DNA from 2 places in the Intestinimonas massiliensis (ex Afouda et al. 2020) genome. Region 2 is predicted to be linked to the other one. Evidence: riboswitches for the same ligand, from Rfam matches in the RefSeq annotation. Region 2 holds a riboswitch; the other holds the start of a gene.
What was found. Region 2 has a riboswitch for lysine ahead of BN2154_RS11495 (3-aminobutyryl-CoA ammonia lyase). Riboswitches for the same ligand answer to the same signal wherever they lie in the genome.
Positions count from the first base shown of each region.

Region 1: another riboswitch for lysine. It lies ahead of BN2154_RS09875 (L-erythro-3,5-diaminohexanoate dehydrogenase); the one in region 2 lies ahead of BN2154_RS11495 (3-aminobutyryl-CoA ammonia lyase).

Region 1 covers NZ_LN869529.1:1,251,705-1,258,469, reverse strand. The annotation lists gene feoB (ferrous iron transport protein B) at 1-2,127, shown strand, start outside; gene BN2154_RS09875 (L-erythro-3,5-diaminohexanoate dehydrogenase) at 2,178-3,221, opposite strand; lysine riboswitch at 3,314-3,492, opposite strand; gene BN2154_RS09870 (thiamine diphosphokinase) at 3,643-4,260, shown strand; gene BN2154_RS09865 (aldehyde dehydrogenase family protein) at 4,334-5,818, opposite strand; gene BN2154_RS09860 (PucR family transcriptional regulator) at 6,253-6,765, shown strand, end outside.
Region 2 covers NZ_LN869529.1:1,578,889-1,585,653, reverse strand. The annotation lists gene BN2154_RS11510 (hypothetical protein) at 1-652, shown strand, start outside; gene BN2154_RS11505 (lysine 5,6-aminomutase reactivase subunit KamB) at 776-1,774, shown strand; gene BN2154_RS11500 (lysine 5,6-aminomutase reactivase ATPase KamC) at 1,776-3,209, shown strand; lysine riboswitch at 3,282-3,457, shown strand; gene BN2154_RS11495 (3-aminobutyryl-CoA ammonia lyase) at 3,608-3,994, shown strand; gene BN2154_RS11490 (3-keto-5-aminohexanoate cleavage enzyme) at 4,033-4,851, shown strand; gene BN2154_RS11485 (L-erythro-3,5-diaminohexanoate dehydrogenase) at 5,052-6,095, shown strand; gene ablA (lysine 2,3-aminomutase) at 6,213-6,765, shown strand, end outside.

The DNA.
Region 1 (6,765 bases), 330 kb from region 2:
GGCGCGGGGGCCATGGACGCCGGACTGGCCATTGAGAAATACAGCCCCGACGACAAGGTGATCGCTCTGGCGGGCAACCCCAACGTGGGCAAGTCCACCGTGTTCAACGCCCTGACCGGTTTGCGTCAGCATACAGGGAACTGGCCCGGAAAGACGGTGACCAACGCCCAGGGCCGCCACACCCGCCATGGCCGCGACTACATCCTGGTGGACCTGCCTGGTACTTACTCCCTGCTGGCCCACTCTGCGGAGGAAGAGGTGGCCCGGGATTTCCTCTGCTTTGGCGGGGCGGACGCCTCCGTCGTGGTCTGCGACGCCACCTGTCTGGAACGAAACCTGAATCTGGTGCTCCAGACCCTGGAGATCACGCCCTGGACGGTGGTGTGCGTCAACCTGATGGATGAGGCCAGGAGCAAGGGGATCGAGGTGGACTTGAAGGCCCTGTCCGGCCGGCTGGGCGTTCCGGTGGTGGGGACATCGGCGGGCCGGGGGGAGGGACTGGAGCGGCTGATGGACGCGGTGGAGGCAATAACGGAGCGGCAGGAGCCACCTGCGGCCAGCCGGGTGTCCTATCCCGCCCCCATTGAGGCTGCGGCAGCCCGGCTGGCGGATGAACTGGAGCCCGCTCTGGGCGGACGGCTGCCGTCCCGGTGGGTAGCCCTCCGGCTGTTGGATGGGGACCCCTCCCTGATGGCCAGTCTGACGGAGTGCCTGGGGCGGGACCTCACGGCCGACCGGCTGGCAGGCGGAGCATTGGAAGAGACGCTGGAGGGATTGCAGGCCGCGGGCTGGAGCCGGGAACAGGTCCGGGAGGCCATCGTGGCGGCGCTGGTCCGCACCGGGGCGGAGATCGCCGGGAGCGTGGTCGCCTGCCGCCGGGCGGATGCTGCCCGCCGGGACCGGCGGCTGGACCGGCTCCTGACCAGCCGAGCCACCGGCATCCCCGTTATGCTGTGCCTGCTGGCCCTGGTTTTTTGGATCACCATCGCCGGGGCCAACGCGCCCTCGGCCCTGCTGGCCGACGGCCTGTTCTGGGTCCAGGATCGGCTGACCGACCTGTTCTTGTACTTACAAGCCCCGGATTGGCTCCATGGTGCGCTGGTGCTGGGGGTCTACCGGGTGCTGGCGTGGGTGGTGAGCGTGATGCTGCCCCCCATGGCCATCTTTTTCCCTCTTTTCACGCTTCTAGAGGATTTTGGATATCTGCCCCGGGTGGCCTTTGTTCTGGATCACGCCTTCCAAAAGGCCAGGGCCTGCGGCAAGCAGGCGCTGACTATGGCCATGGGATTCGGCTGCAATGCGGCGGGGATCGTGGGCTGCCGAATCATCGACTCCCCGCGGGAACGGCTCATCGCCATCATTACCAACAATTTTGTCCCCTGCAACGGGCGGTTCCCGACCCTCATTGCCATTATTACTATGTTTTTTGTGGGCACTCAGGCGGGGCCCGGGCCGTCCCTGGTCTCCGCAGTACTGCTGACGGGAGTCATCCTGCTGGGCGTGTTCATGACCTTCTGGGTGTCCCGGCTGCTGTCCGGCACCATCCTCCGGGGCGTGCCCTCCTCTTTTACGCTGGAGCTGCCCCCGTACCGCCGTCCCCAGATCGGCAAGGTCATCGCCCGCTCTGTGCTGGACCGTACGCTGTTCGTGCTGGGCCGGGCGGTGGCGGTGGCCGCGCCGGCGGGCCTGCTTATCTGGCTCTGCGCCAATGTGACGGTGGGGGGAGTGAGCATCCTGAACCACTGCACCGGCTTCCTGGACCCCTTCGCCCGGCTGCTGGGTCTAGACGGTGTAATCCTGATGGCCTTCATCCTGGGCTTTCCAGCCAACGAGATCGTGGTGCCCATCATCATCATGAGCTACCTCTCCACCGGCACGCTGCTGGAGCTGGATGACCTGGGTGCCCTCCATGCCCTGCTGGTGGAGCACGGCTGGACCTGGCTGACGGCGGTGTGCACCATGCTCTTCTCCCTGATGCACTGGCCCTGCTCCACTACCTGTATGACCATCGGCAAGGAGACTCGAAGCCTGAAGTGGACGCTGATCTCCTTTGCCGTACCCACGGCGGTGGGCATGGCGGTGTGTTTCCTGACGGCCTCTGCGGCCCGGCTGTGCGGCCTGGCCTGAACGCCAAACGGTCCCCGCCGGAATCGGCGGGGACCGTTTGGAAGGGTTGATCACATGTATTTGGATTCAAAGTAGGAGCGCAGCACGGGGTTGGCCCGCAGCTCACTGAGGGCGATCTCGGCGTGGCCGGAGGTGTAGCCGTTGCCCATCATGATGTCCACGTCCTTACCGCAGCCTTCGGCACCCAGAGTGGCCTTGGTGAAGCTGGTGGCCATGGAGAAGAAATAGCAGGTGCCGCCGTCTTTTACAGGGAGGATGCAGCTCATCTCGCAGTTTTCGATGTTGACGCAGCAGATGGAGATGTCGTACTCATGGCCGTGATTGACCTCCAGGGCCTTTTCCAGCACTTCGATGGGCTCGGTGGCGCTGGCCACGATGGCGTGGGTGCACAGCTTCATGGACTTGAGCAGGTCGGCGTCCTCCTGGGTGAGGACCACGGCCACCACGTGGCCCAGAGGGCCCACCCGCTTCATGGCCTCGGTGCAGACCAGCATGCCGGATTTGCCGGCGGCGCCCAGCACCAGCACGTCGTTGTTGACCTGGACCAGCTTGGCGGTCTGGGCGGGAGCGCCGGCCACATCCAGGGCGGCCAGCGCCAGCTTTTCGCTCAGATCGTCGGGCAGCCGGGCGTACAGGCCGCTTTCAAACAGGATGGCCTGGCCCACGATGTCCACCCGGTCGATGTCCTTGTGCACGGCCAGGATCTTGTCGATGCGCAGAGGGGTCAGGGACAGGGAGACCAGAGAGGCGATCTTGTCGCCGGGCTTCAGGTCGATCTCGTCCTTCAGATCGTCGCCGATGGTGTTCACGATGCCGATGAACATGCCGCCGGAGCCGGTGACCGGGTTCTGCTGCTTGCCACGCTCGGCCACGATGGACATAATCATCTCACCGATCTTCTTCTCATCGCCCCCACAGGCCTCGGAGATCTGGGTGAAGGAGGCGGAGTCGATGTTCAGGGCGGTGACGTCCACCAGGATTTCGTTGGAGTAGATCTCAGCCATATTGTTGTCGATCCGGTAAGCGGCCTGAGTCAGGACTCCCTTGGGTTCGATGACGCGATGGGTACCGTACTTGTTGCCTTTCTTCTGCATGGTAAACACACTCCTATCTGTTCACAGTGAGGTGGAGGCGGACCGATGGGTCCGCCGGAACGAAAAAGCGCCATTCATGCCCCGGCGCAGGGGGCATAAATAGCGCTTCATGGCTTACCATGACAAGCCGCGGACACTGAGACCGCGACTCAGGGAGCGGGGCCGGACGCGGCAGGCTCTCTTCGGCGGGGCAACTATTCACGGGCCGCTTCGGATGCGTCCATCCTTATCATCGGCCCCCTACCGGATGCCCCGCGCCTCTATTTATGATCTTATTATAGAAAAAATTCCAGAGGCGGTCAAGGGGGGCGCGGCGGGTTTTTTCGGATTTGTGAAACTTGTCAGGGCATATTCCGCCGCAGCTCTTGCAATTGGAACCAAAATCGGGCAAGATAGGGGGAGAGAAAACGGAGGCGAGAATATGCGGGAACCGATTTGCTATGTGATTGGGGCCGGAGAGCTGTATCCGGCGGGACTGGAGCCCAAGGCGGGGGACTGGGTCATCGCCGCCGACGGCGGCTACCGGGCTCTGAGGGCGCTGGGGCTGCGGGCCGACCTGGTGGTGGGGGACTTCGACTCTCTGGGGGAGAGGCCGGACCACCCGAATGTGATGACACTGCCCCGGGAAAAAGACGACACCGACATGGCGGTGGCCCTGGAGGTGGGAGTCAAGCGAGGCTACCGGACCTTTCGGCTCTACGGCGGCACCGGGGGCCGGATCGACCACACCCTGGCCAATTTGCAGTGCCTGACCTGGCTGTCCAGACGGGGCTGCCGGGGAGAGCTGTACGGAGAGAACTGGACGGCTGCCGCGGTGACCGACGGAGCGCTGACCTTCGACGCTTCGCACCGGGGTTATGTGTCGGTGTTCTGCCAGGGGGACCGGGCGGAGGGGGTGACCCTGCGGGGGCTCAAGTACCCGCTGGACAGCGCGGCGCTCACTCCCGACGTGACCCTGGGTGTGAGCAACGAGTTCACCGGCGCGGAGAGCAGCATTGCGGTGCGAACGGGCACCCTCCTGGTGGTGTGGTATCGCTGATAGGGGAGAAGGGCCGCTGGCTGTGCCGGCGGCCCTTCTCCTTTGGGAAGCGCAGGTTTGGGGGGAGAGAGGATCACTTTTCGGGGTAGAAGCCGGACGGGGACTCCGAGAGATTGATCATAATATTCTTCATCTGGGTGTAGTGCTCCAGAATGACCTTGTGGGTCTCACGGCCGATGCCGCTGGCCTTATAGCCGCCGAAGGGTGCGCCCTCCGGGATAGCGTTGTAGGTGTTGACCCACATCCGGCCGGTCTCGATGCCGCGGGACACCCGGATGGCCCGGTTGATGTCACGGGTCCACACCGCGCCGCCCAGGCCGTAGGCGTTGTCATTGGCCATCTCGATGACCTCGTCCTCGTCGTGGAACTTGATGACGCAGGCCACCGGCCCGAAAATCTCCTCCTGGGCCACCCGCATGTGGTTATCCACGTCCACCAGCAGGGTGGGCTTCATGAAGCAGCCCTTGGCCAACTCGCCCTCGGTCATGCGTTCGCCGCCGCAGGCCACTCTGGCGCCCTCGCTCTTTCCGATCTTGATGTACTCCAGGATTTTGCCCACCTGGTTCTCATTGATCTGGGAGCCCATCTGAGTGGCGGGGTCCCAGGGCATCCCCACCTTGACGGCTTGGAAGCGCTTGACGGCTTCGTCGATGAATTTGTCATAGATGGTGTCCTGGACAAAGACACGGCTGCCGGCGCAGCAGACCTGGCCCTGATTGAACAGGATGCCGAGCTGGAGGCCGTCCATGGCCATCTCCCACTTGCAGTCGTCAAAGTAGATGTTGGCGGACTTTCCGCCCAGCTCCAGGGTGGAGGGGATGAGCCGCTCGGCGGCGGCGCAGGCCACGCAGCCGCCCACCTCGGTGGAGCCGGTGAAGGCCAGCTTGCGGAAGCCGGGGTGGTCCAGGATGTACTGCCCAGCCTTGGAGCCTGAGCCGGTGATGACGTTGAACACACCGGCGGGGATGACGTCCTGGGTCAGGCGGGCCAGCTCCAGCACGGACAGCGGGGTGTCGCTGGAGGGCTTGAACACGGTGCAGCAGCCGGCGGCCAGTACGGGAGCCAGCTTCCAGGCGGCCATCAGGAAGGGGAAGTTCCAGGGTACGATCTGCCCTACCACGCCGATGGGCTCCCGCAGGATCAGAGAGAGGGTGGAGCCGTCCAGAATGTTGGCGGAGCCCTCCTCGGCCATGATGCAGCCGGCAAAATAGCGGAAATGGCGGGAGGCGTAGGGAATGTCAATGGCCATGGTCTCCCGGATGGGCTTTCCGTTGTCCAGGGACTCGATCATGGCCAGGTGCTCGGCATTGGCGTCGATGATATCGGCGATCCGGTTGAGGATGGCGGCCCGCTCGTTGGTGGTGACGTTTTTCCAGCTCCGGAAGGCGGCCCAGGCGGCGTCTACGGCCTGATCCACGTCCTCTCTGGTGGCCTGGGCGCAGGTGGCCAGACCCTCGCCGTTGGCGGGGCAGCGAGTCTGGAAGGTGGCGCCGTCGCTGGCGTCGATCCACTGGCCGTTGATGTAAAGCTTGTAGCTGTCCTGAGTGATCTTTTCCATAAGGTAAACACTCCTTTCAAACGCTGAACGAAACAGCGGAAACGCGGTTCTGTTTCTGCGGTCCGACTATGGATACTATAGCACATTTTGCACAAAAATAACATTGACAATGCGTAGAAAATTGGAGGTATTGATGTGCAAAATAACCACGCAATCGGTGCATCGTTTTTAAGTATCCTTAGAACAACAACCATTTTGGCATTCCTTCTGCGAGCTGTGCTGTTCTGTAGAACAGAACAAAAACCAGCGTAGAAAAGGAACAAAGACTGTGGTAAAATGAAAAACAGATGCCAGCCCCTGTTTTTTGAAGAGGGGGACGGCGGCCGACCCGGAGAACCATTCGCTTGGGGGGTGGAGGGTCGGTATGGTCTGCCGAAAAATGGGGCTGCGATTTGTGCGAAACGGAGAATTTGGAAAAGGAGGGAAAAGACAGTATGAGCGTGACGGTGGCGGACCTGCTGGAGCTGCCCAGTCTGCGGGAGGCCCGGCTGGCGGCGGGACGGGGCGGGCTGAACAAGCTGGTCTCTTCCATCTCGGTGCTGGAGTACGCCGATCCCAGCATGCTGCAGGACGCGCTGTTCAAAAACAACGAGTTTTACGGCAGCGAGGTGGTCATCACCGGCTTTATGAACATCCCCAATGATGTGGAGGCCCAGTGCGCTAACATTCGGCGGCTGGCCGAGGCGGGCGAGGTGGGGCTGATTCTGTATTATGTGGGCGTCTTCCTGCCGCGGGTGGACCGAAAGCTGTTGGAGCTGGCCGACGAGCTGGATTTCGCCCTCATCGTCATGCCGGAGAACCGTATGGACCAGCGGTACAGCGAGGTCATCTGCGAGGTGATGGAGGCCATCTTCAAGGACCAGAACACCAGCGCCGCCCTGGTCAGCGACATCCTGGACCGGGCCTCCCTGCTGCCGGAGCACCAGCGGACGGTGGACACAGTGCTC
Region 2 (6,765 bases):
CCTGGGCGCGGCGGAGGAGATCGCGGAGGATGTGCGATCCATCGTGATTTCGCCGCAGGTAGAGGCCAAGATTGCCAAGCGGAGCAAGGGCATCCTGTCCCGGGAAATCAAAAAGACGGGGGAGGGCGCCGGGCAGGTGAAGCAGCGGTTCCTCTCGGCGGTAACGCACCGGGGGCTTCTGGCGGAATTTGATACAGTGGATAAGTTATGTAAACGGGTTTACGAGCTGGCGGACAGTTACGGGCTGGCCCATGTGATGCTGACCCACCTGCTCTCCGGGGCGGTGGCGGCGGGCCACGACGCGGTGGCCTGCGTCTCCCCCATGGCCCCCGACCGGCTGGAGCATCTGCTCCTCCCGGGGCTGTCGCTGGCCTTCGTGACCAGCTCTCCGGCCCTGCCCTACGAAAAGCGGCCCTACCGCCGCATCCGGCTGGACGCCATGGCGGACGCCGAGGCGGTGCGCCGGAACAGGGCGCGGCTGCGCTTTTCGCGGAAGGTGTCCGCCGCCCTGACGGAGGAGGCGGTGGACTCTCTGGCCCAGGCCAAGGCCATGCACGACGAGCTGGAGGCCCTCTACAACCCCTATGTGGATTTCGAACGGGTGGGCCGGATGGCCGACCGGATTGCCGGGGAAATCTTGAAGGAAAGCTGAAATTTTTCCGGGCAAGCGCGTCAATGGGGCGGGCCGGTTCAGCCGGCCGCCCCATTGACATTTCCCAGGCTGAGCCCCTATAATGGCGCTATGGAATCTGCAATGCGGGAAGGGGAGAGGGCCGTGAAGCCGCTGCTGGCCCCCCTGGTGGGGGACGCCTCGCCGGTGACTGTCATCGGTTTGTGCAAGAATGCCGGTAAGACCACCGCGCTGTGTCGGCTCATCCGGGAGCTGGAGGGGGAGACCCTGGCCATGACTTCGGTGGGTCGGGATGGGGAGCGGACCGACGTGGTGACGGGGACGGAAAAGCCGGAGATCTGGGTCCCGGCGGGTACGCTGTTCGCCACGGCCCGTGGGCTGCTGCCCCTATGCGACGCTACGGTGGAGGTGGACCGGGTTACTGGCGTGATGACCCCATTGGGCCCGGTGGCGGTGTTCCGCGCCCTGTCCGACGGATACATCCAACTGGCGGGCCCCTCGGCGGTGGCGCAACTGGCCCCCCTGGCCGGGACCTTCCGGGAGCTGGGAGCCGACCGGGTGCTGATCGATGGAGCCGCCGGGCGGAAATCCCTGGCGGGGGCGGAACCGGGCGGCTGTGCCATTCTGTGCGTAGGCGCCTCCATGGACGGCGGGGCGGCGGTCATCGCCGCCGAGACGGCCCACACCTGCGCCCTGTTCGCCGCGCCGGAGCCGGAGGAACCCGGCCTCCGGGCGGCTCTGGCGGCGGAACAGGAGCGCTTTGCCCTCTTTACGCCGGAGGGAGAGCGGCTGCCCCTGGAGCGGGAGGATAGCGGCCAGCCCCTGTGGGGGGCGCTGCCCCGGGAGAAGTGCGTGCTCTGGGTGGCGGGAGGCGTCACCAGTCCCATGCTCCGCACCCTGGCCCGGCGGGGGGCTCCCACGGTGGTGGCCGCTCCAGACGCCACTCATTTTCTGGCGGACCGGAGCAGCACCGCCGCCTTTTTCCGGGGCGGCGGGTCTCTGCAAGCGGCGCGGCGGCTGACCATCGCCGCCGTGTGCGCCAACCCCTGGTCGGCCTACGGCAAGCACCTGGACCGGGAGGAGCTCCTGTCCGCCCTGCGGGCGGCGGTAGAGGTCCCGGTGGTGGACGTGAGGGAGGTATGACATGGTAAAGCTCGATCAACAACTCAAGGAGGATACCGGCTACCTCTGGGTCATGGCCCGGCTGGAGCCGGCTTCTCCCTTCGGCCGCGCTCTGGCCCGGACCCCCCGCTGGTACGGGCCCGGCGAGGAGGGGGCGCTGGAGGCGGAGCTGGGCCGGGTGGACGCTTTGCTGGCGTGGATGGAGCAGGGTGCGCCGGCGGTGGAGAACGTCGTCCATCTGCTGTCGGAGTTCCACGACATCAAAAACTCCTTCCAGCGCCCCTCCAATTCCCCCATGGACGAGGTGGAGCTCTTCGAGGTCAAACACTTCCTGCTCTATCTGGAACGCCTGGCGGAGGAGTACGGCCGCTTCCCGCGGCTGGAGGGGCTGGAGCTGCGCCCCATGACGGGGCTGCTGGACCTGCTGGACCCCAGCGGGCGGCGGCTGCCCCCCTTCTCGGTGGAGAACGCCTTTGACCCGGCCCTGGAGCGCATCCGGGCGGATAAGCTTCAGGTGGAGCGGGAGCTGCGGAGCGCGGAGGGGGAGGCCCGGGAAGCCCTGCTGGCCCGGCGGCGGGAGCTGGTGCTGGAGGAGGACAAGGCGGAGCTGGCCGCCCGGCGGCGGCTGACGGCCGCCCTGCTGCGGGAGAAAGCAGGCTTTTTTGCCGCCATGGACGCCATCGGCCGCCTGGACCTGACGCTGGCCAAGGCCCGGCTGGCCCGGCGGTTCGGCTGCGTCCGGCCCCGGCTGTCCGCCGTGCCGGAGGTAGAGGCGTTCGACATGGTCCATCCCGAGGTGGCCGACCACCTGAAGGAGCGGGGCGGGGCCTTTATTCCGGTGTCCATCACACTGGAGAAGGGGACCACTGTCATCACAGGGGCCAACATGGGGGGCAAGAGCGTCTCCCTCAAGAGCGTCACCCTGAACCTGCTGCTGCTCCAGACCGGCTTTTTTGTCTTTGCCCGGGAAATGACCGCTCCCCTGTTCGATTCGGTGAGCCTTATCTGCACCGACCGGCAGTCGGTGGAGCAGGGCCTCAGCTCCTTCGGGGCCGAGGTGGCCGCGCTGGGGGACCTGCTGCGGCGGGAGAAGGGGAAGTTCTTCTTTGTGGCGCTGGACGAGTTCGCCCGGGGCACCAATCCCCGGGAGGGGGCGGCCCTGGCCCGGGCGCTGGTGGAATATCTGGGCGGGCTCAACTGCGTGGCCATGATGACCACCCATTACGACGGCGTGTCCGATGCCGCCCGGCGGCATTACCAGGTGGCAGGTCTTGCCGCCCTGGATACCGCCGCCTTCCGGGCGGGGGAGGCCCCGCTGGACCGGCTGTCCCGGCTTATGGATTACCGCCTGCTGGCCGCGCCGCCCGGTGCGCCCTGTCCCCGGGACGCCCTGCGGGTGTGCCGCCTGCTGGATCTGGACGAAGAATGGATGAAAATCTTTGAAGAAAATAGTTGACAAACTGACGGCCGGTGCTATAATAATATTTAGTTAAAGTGCCTATATTATTAGAGTGGTATAACAAAATATTGTGTGAATAGAGGCGCGGCAGTTCAGGTACCGGCGCGATGCAAAGGGCGGTCAGGCCCGATGCGCGCTGGGAATGGGACCGCCGCCGAAGGAGGGGGGAGCTGTCCCGAGCCTCTCCTGAGACGTGGGCCCAGTGCGCACGGATTGTCATGGAAACATGAAGCGCTATTTATGTTCTGTCGGGTGACCGTCAGGCATAAATAGCGTTTTGTTGTTTGCATGGAGCGCTGTTCGTTTTGCTCCCTTTCGGGGCAGGACGGGCGGCGCTTGATGTTTTTTGGGGAACCGTATGGAAAATTTTTTAGGGGGTATTGACGATGGAAAAAATGACATCCATGATCCGGGTCCGTATGGGGGCGGAGGACGCTCACTACGGCGGCAATCTGGTGGACGGGGCCCACATGCTCCATCTGTTCGGCGACGTGGCCACTGAATTGCTCATCATCAGTGACGGCGACGAGGGCCTGTTCTGCGCCTACGACAACGTGGAGTTTCTGGCGCCCGTCTACGCCGGCGATTTCATCGAGGCGGTGGGCGAGATCACCCACATGGGCAACACCTCCCGCAAGATGGTCTTCGAGGCCCGCAAGGTGGCCGTGCCCCGGCCCGACATCAGCGACTCCGCCGCCGACAAGCTGGCCGAGCCTGTCGTGGTCTGCCGCGCCTCCGGCACCTGCGTGGTGCCCAAGGACAAACAGCGCATCGCCCGCTGAACACCGCAAGCAAGCCCGATGAAAAGGAGGTTTACCCTATGGAAAAGCTGATTATCACCGCCGCCATCTGCGGCGCGGAGGTCACCAAGGAGCAGAACCCCGCCGTTCCCTACACGCTGGAAGAGATGGTGCGGGAGGCCAAGAGCGCCTATGACGCCGGGGCAGCGGTTATCCACGTGCACGTCCGCTGGGACGACGGCACCCCCACCCAGGACCGGGAGCGCTTCCGGGTCGTGATGGACGCCATTCAGGCGGCTTGTCCCGGTGTGATTCTGATCCCCTCCACCGGCGGCGCCGTGGGGATGACGCCGGAGGAGCGCCTCCAGCCCACCGAGCTGATGCCCGAGATGGCCACGCTGGACTGCGGCACCTGCAACTTCGGCGACGATGTATTCCAAAACGACATGCCCACTCTGCGGGCCTTTGGCAAGCGGATGCTGGAAAATCACATCAAGCCAGAGTACGAATGCTTTGAGATCGGCCATCTGGACACCGCTCTGACCCTGGCCCGGAAGGGGCAGGCGCCCGGCGAACCCATGCAGTTCAACTTTGTGCTGGGCGTGGGCGGCTGTACCCCCGCCACCGTACCCAACCTGTGCTATCTGGTCAGTCAGATCCCCGCCGGCTCCACCTGGACGGTCACCGGCATCGGCCGCCACGCCTTTACCATGGCCGCCGCCGCCATCGCCATGGGCGGCAACGTCCGGGTGGGCTTCGAGGACGAGCTGACCCTGTCCAGAGGCGTGCTGGCCAAGTCCAACGGCGAGCTGGTGGCCCGTGTGGTGGAGCTGGCCAAGCTGCTGGGCCGGGAGATCGCCACCCCGGACGAGGCCCGCAGGATTCTCAGTCTGAAGTAACCCGTGTTCCCAAACGCGGCCGGGAGCTGCACGGGGACCCGCCGCCCGCCGCGTTTCCGATTCCCAAACCAAACGCACCAAAACCAAACCATTCCCAACCCAATTCCCACATTCCCAATTCCAAACCCAAACCAACCCACAACCATTCCCAAATCCACATACCCGGTCCCCGAATCTCAATCTACAGGAGGTCAAAACATATGCAGAAAAAGGGCAATAAGTACGGCACTCACCGCGTCATCGAACCCAAAGGCGTGCTGACCCAGGCTGCGTACAAGATCGACAACAACATGGATGAGATCTACTCCAACGAGATCCTCTGCAACGTCACCGCCCTGAACGTGGACTCCGCCTCCTTCACCCAGATCGCCGACGTGTGCGGCCATGACGACCAGAAGATCGGCGAGATGATCCTGTCCATCGTGGCCGAGCGCGGCAAGCAGCAGAATCCGGTCACCGGCTCCGGCGGCATGTTCATGGGCACCGTGGCCAAGATCGGCGACGACCTGAAGGGCAAGATTGACCTGAAGGAGGGCGACCGCATCGCCTCCCTGGTGTCCCTGTCCCTGACGCCCTTGAAGATCCATAAGATCCTGGCCGTCCATCAGGACATCGACCGGGTGGATGTGGAAGCCCAGGCCATCCTGTTTGAAAGCGGCATCTACGCCAAGCTGCCCGACGACATGCCCGAGCCTCTGGCCCTGGCCGCCCTGGACGTGGCCGGCGCTCCCGCCCAGGCCCGCAAGCTGCCCAAGGAGGGCGACAGCGTCCTGATCCTGGGGGCCAACGGCAAGTCCGGCGTGCTGTGTGGCTACGAGGCTATGAAGAAGGTGGGGCCCAACGGCAAGGTGGTCGGCGTGGTCCGCAACCCGAAGCAGATCCCCGCTTTGAAGGAGCTGGGCGTCTACACCGACATCGTGCTGGCCGACGCCACCAAGCCCGTGGAGGTCATGGAGGCCGCCCTGGCCGTCAACGGCGGCAAGGAGTATGACATCTCCATCTGCTGCGTCAACATCGAGAGCTGCGAGATGTCCGCCATCCTGCCCGTCCGGGACGACGGCCTGGTGTACTTTTTCTCCATGGCCACCTCCTTCACCAAGGCGGCCCTGGGGGCCGAGGGCATCGGCAAGGACGTGACCATGATCGTGGGCAACGGCTACACCAAGGACCATGCCGACATCACCCTGAACGTCCTGCGGGAGAATCCCAAGCTGCGCAAGCTGTTTGAGGAGAAATACGTATAATACCCAAGGGAAGGCGCGTTACCGGCGGCGTCCGCGGGGACACGCCGGGGCGTTCCTTCCCTCTTTCCTGCCGCCGCGGTTACCCGAGGCGCGAATTCTGAAAGGCGGTGCGACCGAATGAACGAATCCAGACGCAAAGCGCTGTTCCCCCAGGTCTCTGATGAGGATTGGAACGACTGGCACTGGCAGGTGGCCAACCGGATCGAGACCCTGGAGGACCTGAAAAAGTACATCAGCCTGACCCCCGAGGAGGAAGAGGGCGTCAAGGCCTGCCTGGGCACCCTGCGCATGGCCATCACCCCCTACTACCTCTCCCTCATCGACCCTGACGACCCCTATGACCCCGTCCGCCGTCAGGCGGTCCCCACCGCCGCGGAGCTCCACCAGTCCAAGGCCGACCTGCTGGACCCCCTCCATGAGGACGCCGACTCTCCGGCCCCCGGCCTGACCCATCGCTACCCCGACCGGGTGCTGCTGCTCATCACCGATCAGTGCTCCATGTACTGCCGCCACTGTACCCGCCGCCGCTTCGCCGGCCAGCACGACGCCGGCCTGCCGGTGGATCAGGTCGACGTGGCCATCGACTACATCCGCCATCACCCCGAGGTCCGGGACGTGCTGCTCTCCGGCGGCGACGCTCTGCTGGTCTCCGACGAGCGGCTGGAGTACA